DNA from 4 places in the Enterococcus italicus genome. Region 1 is predicted to be linked to each of the others. Evidence: predicted binding sites of a transcription regulator. Region 1 holds the regulator's gene; each other region holds the start of a gene.
The links. The regulator NrdR, encoded in region 1, represses ribonucleotide reductase genes. The targets are predictions, from matches to a motif close to ACACNATATATNGTGT.
Positions count from the first base shown of each region.

Region 2: the regulator NrdR is predicted to act here: its motif matches at 840-855, upstream of NE257_RS11050 (vitamin B12-dependent ribonucleotide reductase).
Region 3: the regulator NrdR is predicted to act here: its motif matches at 1,317-1,332, upstream of nrdD (anaerobic ribonucleoside-triphosphate reductase).
Region 4: the regulator NrdR is predicted to act here: its motif matches at 882-897, upstream of nrdH (glutaredoxin-like protein NrdH).

Region 1 covers NZ_JAMRVB010000001.1:964,601-966,811, forward strand. Annotated here, with positions in the region: gene NE257_RS04650 (replication initiation and membrane attachment family protein) at 1-882, opposite strand, end outside; gene nrdR (transcriptional regulator NrdR) at 922-1,386, opposite strand; gene coaE (dephospho-CoA kinase) at 1,612-2,211, opposite strand, start outside.
Region 2 covers NZ_JAMRVB010000003.1:2,795-5,005, forward strand. Annotated here, with positions in the region: gene NE257_RS11050 (vitamin B12-dependent ribonucleotide reductase) at 1-811, opposite strand, end outside; gene NE257_RS11055 (cobalamin ECF transporter) at 961-1,506, shown strand; partial or broken gene NE257_RS11060 (IS6 family transposase) at 1,645-2,100, opposite strand; partial or broken gene NE257_RS11065 (IS6 family transposase) at 2,169-2,211, shown strand, end outside.
Region 3 covers NZ_JAMRVB010000001.1:2,069,377-2,071,587, forward strand. Annotated here, with positions in the region: gene nrdD (anaerobic ribonucleoside-triphosphate reductase) at 1-1,230, opposite strand, end outside; gene NE257_RS10210 (ABC transporter ATP-binding protein) at 1,505-2,211, shown strand, end outside.
Region 4 covers NZ_JAMRVB010000001.1:446,574-448,784, forward strand. Annotated here, with positions in the region: gene nrdE (class 1b ribonucleoside-diphosphate reductase subunit alpha) at 1-479, opposite strand, end outside; gene nrdH (glutaredoxin-like protein NrdH) at 579-806, opposite strand; gene NE257_RS02075 (ferrous iron transport protein A) at 1,153-1,623, shown strand; gene feoB (ferrous iron transport protein B) at 1,620-2,211, shown strand, end outside.

The sequences.
Region 1 (2,211 bases):
CAAATCAGAAAAACCTGTCAGTTTTAAGGTATTAAAACGGCGAATCTCTGCATCCTCTGTCTCTTTATTGACGGAAGATTCTTTGAAACGTGTCGTTCTTCGGCTAGCGACAATCCGTTTTTCTAGCTCATCACTTTCTACCATGCCAGTCGCAATATTAACAACATCAGCCATATATTGCACCAGATCCATTTCATCTAAGCCATAATACTGATGATATAATGACAATTTTTTGGAGAATTCATCCGTGAAGTTTTTCGCTGAAATTTGTTTTTTCTGCGCATGAAACTTCAAAAATGACCAATCTAGCTGATCGTCAAGCACTACAGCGGGTTCTGATTCCTTTGAAAAATGGCTAGCGATTTGTTCTAATTTGGCTTGGTCTCGCTGGTAATCAGCTAGTTGAAATGAATAGACATCTGTAAAGTTTTTTGTGATATTTGTGTAAGCTGACCATGTGTAGCGAGGAATCATGTAACGTTTGGCTAGTAACTGGAATCGTCGCTCGCCTACCATATTCTTCAATAAAAAAGAATAAGTCGAATCAGCAAAAAAGCGTACCGGTGACAAGGGTTCTTGCAATTCATACGCATACAATAAGCCGAACTCACTTAAATTTTTTTGGTAGCTCGTAAGTAATCCGATTCCTTCTAAATGGTACCGTGCATCTAAGAAGCGCTGCATACCAAAATTTAATTGATTTAATAAATCCAAATGCGTATACTCAGCGGTGCTGGCATCATTTGCTAAAGCGAAATATAGCGTCAGTGCATCAGATCCGATAATGGGCTGATAGAGTGCTGTTAGTGCCTGTACGCCATCATCGGATAATGGGACAGCTTTGTATGCTTGATACAGGCTATTTGGTTGTATTTCTGACATGTATTCTGTCCCCTTTTCTGTCCCCTTTATAGTTTGCATTTATTTTTTATTGGCTTTGTCTACGATATCTTGCAATTCTTTTAAAAAGACTGACATATCCTTGAATTGACGATAGACACTTGCAAAGCGTATGTAGGAAATTTCATCCAAATTTACGAGTTCTTCCATCACAAATTCACCAATTTGGTTGGTTGATACTTCTTTATCTCCCATTTCGCGTACGCGAGCCTCTACATGGTCAACGACACTTTCCATCTGTTCCATCGCGACTGGACGTTTTTCTGCCGAACGGATCAAGCCCCGTAAAATTTTCTCTCGACTAAATTCTTCTCGATCACCATTTTTTTTCACGACAAGTAGGGGTGTTTCTTCAAGCCGCTCAAACGTCGTAAAACGAAAACCACAATTTTCACACTCACGACGACGACGGATGGCACGCCCGTCATCAGCTTGACGACTATCAATAACACGGGAACTATTATAATGGCACTTTGGACAATGCATAACACTCACCTCATTATTTCAATCTATTCTCAAGTTTGATGTTTTCTACACCAATCTTTTATTTCATATATTATAACACGAAAGTTCTTTTTGCTAATACTACAATAACCAAATTTCTAAGTGAATCCTCACTCAAATCAACCAAAATATCCATTCAGACTGAAACACAATAAAGAAAACGCAATGAACTGTACCAAAACAATCCACTACGTTTTCTTTAAAATGCTATAAATTCTTGAAGTGCTGTTCTAGCCAGCTAGCCACTTGCTCTTGTGTATGGGCTTTTGACTGAGAATTATCAAAAATAAAATCAGCTAGTTTGCGCTTTTGTTCTAAAGGCATTTGGCTTTCAATGCGTTGGCGCGCCATTTCTTCGGTCAGCTGATCACGGTTCATTAGTCGGTGTACCTGTTGCTGCTCATCTACATTCACGACCGCAACACCATCCATCAAATTTTGATAGCCCGCTTCAAATAGCAACGGTAAATCCACGACAATTAACGCATTGCCTTGTTGCGCAAAGTGCGTGATAGCGCAAGAAATTGCTTCACGCAAAAAAGGATCCAATAAAGCATCTAATTTTTGCCTCTTTGTCGCATCTGAAAAAATAAGTGCACCTAATTTTTTTCGGATAAGCTGACCGTTAGCATCCACCATCTCTGGTCCAAACTCTTGGATAATTTCCTCTAATGCAGGTTGCCCTTTTTCAACAATCTGTCTAGCAATTACGTCCCCATCGACAACAGGTATTTGCTTTCTTTTTAAGTAGTTCGTGACTGTAGACTTCCCAGAAGCAATCCCACCTGTAATTCCTAATACATACGT
Region 2 (2,211 bases), on a different contig from region 1:
CAAAAATATCTGGATGCCAATCATTCAACATGATCATTTGTGCTCCCCGACGACTCCCGCCTTGTTCAACTAAATTTGTCAAATTAGCTAAATCATTGAGCCACGAAACTGAACCTGATGATTTCCCATTCACCCCATGGACGATCGCTGATTTTGGCCGTAGCGTTGAACCGTTCGTTCCTACACCACCACCACGGCTCATAATCTCCATCACTTCTTGACGATGTTTTGCCAGGCCCCCACGAGAGTCATGGATGAATGGCATAACGTAGCAATTGAAGTATGTTACTTCTGAATTCGTTCCTGCACCATAAAGTACACGTCCAGCAGGAATGAGATTTTGTTCTGTCAAATGCTGATAAAACTCGGTAAAAAACTGAGCTTTTTTTTCTCCTTCAATATCAGAGATTCCTCTAGCAACACGAGCTGCAATTTGTTCAAAATAAAGTTCAAGCGGTTTCTCAACCTCATTTATATTTCGAATCACTCGTCCCGAAGCAATTTCTTCTGGATTAGTTAACGAGCTTTGAAATTCTTCCTCAATTCGAATTATCAACTGTTCCTTATTGATCTCTTCAATTTTTCCGATCCCTCTTGCTGGATATTGTGGATCAGCATGAGTTGTTAAAATAACCAAATCCCCGACTGTCAAAGTTTTTCCGCTCATGTCTTTAAATGCATAGCGATCAAGCATGATTAATCTTGAAATCCCATCAAATGTTTGAGTCATTTCTGCAGTTATCTTAGCGACTTCTTTATAAGAAGAGATATCTTGATTTAGTTTTTCTATATATTTTTTAGGATAATTCATTAAATACTACCACCTTTATCATCAACAAACACAACATATTGTGCCTACCAATGATTATCGCACTATATAAAGTGTAATTCAATCTTGTAATTAATTTTTATTCTGATACAATGAGAACTATTATCAATTAAAACAAGGGAGTTTTCCTAGTGTTACCAACCTCTAATTCACGCTTTCCAATCAGAAGGATTACCACCCTCGCTTTATTTAGTGCCGCCTGTATTGTTGGTAGAATCCTTTTTACTTGGATACCGAATGTACAACCAATGACAGCCATTCTACTTTTACTCGCTTTTTATGGAAGTTATACAGATGCTTTAATCGTTACTTTAGTAAGCTTATTAGGCACGAACCTTTATTTAGGAATGGGTAGTTGGACAATCAGCCAACTGATCGCCTTCAGTAGTATCGTTACGGTTTTTCATTTTTTATCTAACTGTGCCCTGATTAAGCATCACATCTCTATCCAAGCAATCATTGCATTTTTATGTGGCCTTCTTTACGGATTGATCGTATCGAGAGTTGAAGTCTTTATATATCAACTACCTTCTTTTTGGGCCTATTATTTTCAAGGATTATTTTTTGATATCCTCAATGGAACGGGTAATTTAATCTTTTATCTTGTATTAGTTCCTGTGTTTAAACGAATTTTATTACCTGCTATTAATAGTTCGAAAAATAAATTAAATAGTTAGATGAGTATCTAAATCACAATATCTCTTATTAAATTAAACCTATAATTCAAATAGGAAGCCTTGCGTATTATTTAAGATGGTTCTGTTGCAAAGCTAAAAAATTAATAAAGAGTTTCCAATTAATTTTTGATTTTATGCTTAGATACTCATTAATGTATTCATCTCATGAATCACTGAAAAGCCAAAGAGACTTTTGTCTCTTTGGCTAATTTTATATAAAGCGTGTATAGTTTCAATTCCTTTAATTGTTGAGGAAGCAGTCCTTATGGACTGATATAATTTGTGCCTTTTCTTGATGAATCGATGATCCTGTTCAATGATATTATTCAAGTATTTATTTGTTCGGTGTTCAGTCTTAGAAAATAATCCTTCAGAATGCAATTGATTAAACGCACTACTTAGTGAAGGGGCTTTATCAGTGACAAGAACTTTAGGTTCTCCAAATTGTTTGATCAATCGTTTAAAGAAAGCATAAGCTGCTTGTTTATCACGCTTTTTTCGTAACCAAATATCTAATGTTATCCCCGAAGAATCAATGGATCGATACAAATAGTGCCACTTTCCTTTTACCTTAATATAAGTTTCATCGGTTCTGTTGCAAAGTTTTAAATCTACTATCAAATAAGGTAGAATAATAGAAAAAGATAGCAGGAGGAATGACGATGAATCATTTTAAAGGAAAGCAATTTCAGCAGGATATGATTA
Region 3 (2,211 bases), 1.1 Mb from region 1:
TGAACGACAACCCATCGGCACTTTAAAGCTCCCAGTCAGCTCGACCAGCTTATCGTAATTCAAGACGTCTGGATACATGCGCTTTGTGGCACAAGTTAATGCGAGTTGTTTGATGTCGTAGTTTGGATCTTGTGGGTTTAGGTTTACACCTGACTTTAAGCTAAAAATGAGCTTCGGAAAAATCGCCGTGCGATGTTCGCTTCCTAGACCGTTAATGCGGATTTGCAAAATGGCTTTTTGAATTTCTCGCTCATACCAATTTAAGCCTAAGCCAAAGCCAAGCGAAGTGAATGGCGTCTGGCCATTTGAAGTAAATAGCGTATTGATTTCGTACTCCAGACTTTGCATGGCATCAAAAATATCTTTTTTCGTTTTCTTTTTTGCGAAGACATGTTGCTTTTTCTCGCCATCAATCCATTCTCGTGCATCGGCCAAGTGCTTGTCGTAATTCAATTTCGCAAAAGGAGCGAGGAGTTCATCAATACGATCAGCTGAGCAGCCACCATATTGACTCGAAGCGACATTGGCAATAATTTGCGATATTTGAGCAGTCGCGGTTTGAATGGACTTTGGTGATTCAACATCAGCATTGCCCATCTTAAACCCTTCATTAAGCATGCTTTGAAAATCTATCAAGCAACAGTTAGTCATGGGTGCATAGGGATGATAATCCAAATCATGGTAATGAATGTCCCCTTTTTGATGTGCATTTGCGACATGCGGTGGCAACATCTTTAGCCCAATTGATTTGCCAACAATCCCAGCTGTTAAATCGCGTTGGGTATTAAACACATTGCTATCTTTATTGGCATTTTCATTGACGACTGTCTGATCGCGATTGCGTAACTTATCAATCGTGACATTAATATCTAGAGCTTGTTCACGCTCTAAGTCACGTTGAGAACGATAGTGCATATAATGCTCTGCCAATTGATACAAGTGATTTTGAATTAACGTATGCTCCACGATGTTTTGGATTTCATAAATTTTGACATTTTTTTTAAAGCGAGCAGCGATTTCTTGGTTGATTTGAGTAACAATTTGATGAATGACTTGATGGTCGCTAGCTTGTAACGGTCCATTGACTTGTTGTGTGGCTTTGAGCAAGGCATCATAAATTTTTTGATCATCAAAGACAACAAAGCGTCCATCACGTTTAACAACTTTCATTTTTTTTAACTGATTGTGGACGATAGAAGATTGCTCATCTTTTCTTTTTAAAACAATCATTGAGATTCAGCTCCTTTTGTACTAGTATCCATGATAGAATAATAACATGATAAATACAACTATATATTGAAAAAAATATTTATAAAACACTATATATAGTGTTTTTTCGTTGTGACTGTTCGTTTGTATGAATCATGAATATTAATGTGAATAATCAATCAAAATGAGTCTAATTCGCCTCAGATAGGTCGGTTTTGAGGAACAAACAAGAGAACAGCAACCGTATCGTTGATAGATAAGATATAGTACAATGAATGAAAAGGGGGAAACGATTATGCCAAAAATGATTCAAGTTTCTTATGTGTCCAAATCATACGGAACGCGCTTTAATCGCACGAAAGTTCTTGAAAACTTATCATTTAGTGTTGATAAGGGTGAGTTTGTGGGCATCATGGGGCCGAGTGGTGCGGGTAAGACGACCTTAATGAATCTCTTAGCAACGATTGATGCCCCGACTCTTGGTTCGATTACGATTGCCAATCAAGAAGTGACAAAGTTGGATGAAAAAGAGCGAAGCGACTTTCGGCGAAAAGAAATCGGCTTTATTTTTCAAGATTATAATTTGCTAGAGACGATTACGGTGAAAGACAATATTTTGTTGCCATTAGCGATTGATCGGACATCTGTTCAAGAGAGTGAGCAGCGGATCAATGAAATTAGTGAATTATTGGGTCTGGCGCATTTAATGGATCGCTACCCAAGTGAATTATCCAATGGACAAAAACAGCGCGTGACAGCTGCCAGAGCGATTATTAAGCGACCAAGTGTGGTATTTGCTGATGAGCCGACTGGGGCACTTGATTCAAAAGCAGCCACTGAGCTGCTGCGCTACCTATCAGATGTCAATCGCCAAGAGGATACGACAATCTTGATGGTTACCCATGATCCTTTTACCGCTAGTTATTGCAATCGAATTTTATTTATTAAAGATGGTGTCTTTTTTTCTGAGGTAGTCAAACGTGGCTCACGAAAAGAATTTTT
Region 4 (2,211 bases), 520 kb from region 1:
TTTAAGAAACTTGGTGTTGCTGGTTGGTAGCGTTGATGAATCATTTCATCTGCTAAAGCTAACGCCAATTCTTCATCTCCATTAGCAAAATAAAGTGCGTTAAATGCGACGCGATCCTCATACGACTCTAAGTATTCTTCGCCATTGTTGGTCTTTAGGGCATATTGAGAGTAAAACTTGTACGCAGCCATAAATGAATGGAAGGCAAATGATTGTTCTGCTAGGAAAGCATACAGCTGCTCGATAAATTCTGGCTGGTATTTGTTTAAAAATTCTTCTTCAAGGTACTCTTCTTCTACTAAATAGGCTATTTTGTCGTGAATGGATGCAAATGTCTTCGTATTTGGTGCGACATTTTCTTTTAAGAAGGCTGCGAGCGCTTCTTGATCCTTTTGTAGAGGGATTTGTCCATTAACAGGACGATTGATTTCGTTATTTAACTTAAAATAGGTAACGTCACCTAATGCTTTTAAACTCATGAAAACACAACCTTTTCTTTTTCTTGAAATAAAAAAGAAGGATTTGCGTCAAGGGACCGTCAAATCCAACTCACATCATTGCTTTTTTTAATCTGTGAATTAACTTGCTAATTGGCGTAATTGATCTGGGCGGAAGCCGATAATAGCCGCAGTAGCATCAGATAAAACCACAGGCACACTTTGGAAGCCATGTTCTTTTAAGTAGTCAATATATTCAGGTTGATCATCGATATTAATTTCTTCAAAAGTGACGTCATTTTCTGTTAAAAAGCGTTTTGCCATTTTGCATTGCATGCAGTTGTTCTTTGAAAATAATTTTACGTTCATAGTATATTCCTCCAGTACATGAAACTTGCTTATGAGAAAATACTAATGTAGCAAGCTGAAAATGTCAATATAAATATACTATATATTGTGTTTGTGAATTCAATGTGACACTAATTGTTGTGTTTATTTATGAAAATAATAAAAGAAAACTTGATAAGACAACACCAACGGGAAACTTAAATTAGTAAGAATTAGTCAAAGAATTTTTTCTTGTGAAGAAAAAGTTATAAAGATAAAATTGACAGTCTTTAAAAATAGGTATACATTGATGATAATGATTCTCAATTGCAAATAGAGTGATAGGTTATCACTAATCTAAAAAAGATAGTAGGAGTTTTTTTAGACAATGACAACATTAGATAAGTGTGAAATTGGCGTGATTTATCAAGTGAATAATATAACAATAGAAGATTCTGTACGCTTTCATTTGCAACGATTAGGTTTAACAAAAGGCAATCGCGTGACCGTTGTTCAGCGTGATGCAAAAAGTGCCATCGTATCTGTTCAAAAGACCCGTGTTGCTTTGGAAGTCGCTTTGCTCCAAAAAATAGAAGTGGGTGAAGTCACAAGCCACAATGAATGGCTATCTCTAGATCAGCTTACAGTCGGTGAAACAGGCAAAGTCGTCAACTTGTATGGTCAAGGAGCGGTCCATCGTCGTCTGATGGATATGGGTGTCACAAAGAATGTGACCATTACCGTTCAAAAATTAGCTCCTCTTGGTGATCCGATTGAAGTGAAGCTACGTGGCTATGCATTGACGCTTCGCAAAGAAGAAGCAGCACATATTTTGATGGAAAGGGTGGACGAAGTATGAATCAATGGCAACTTGCACTGACTGGTAATCCCAATAGTGGCAAAACGAGCGTGTTTAATTTGCTAACCGGCGCGACACAATCCGTCGGTAACTGGCCAGGTGTTACTGTGGAACGAAAATCGGGAACTTATCGTAAGAACAAACAAATCTTAATTCAAGATCTTCCAGGTATCTACTCACTTGCGCCATACACACCGGAAGAAATTGTCGCTAGAGACTATCTTCTTCAAGGTCGCCCGACTGCCATTGTCAATATCGTAGACGGTACCAATCTGGAGCGGAATTTGTATTTGACCACGCAGCTCATGGAAACCGGCAGTCCAGTCGTGGTGGCAGTGAATATGATGGATCTAATGAAAAAGAATGGCCGCACGATTAACTTGGAGAAACTCGCATATGGATTAGGAGTACCAGTCGTCGGAATCAGTGCAATCAAAAAGCAAGGTATCGATGAGTTGATGAAGACAACGACACATATGATTGAAAACAATCCAGAAACGGTCCATTACCCGTCCTATGATGCCCGCGTAGAGGCAGCTTTAGATGAAATTAGTGATGTATTAGGCAACACCGTCTGTACAAGTCAAA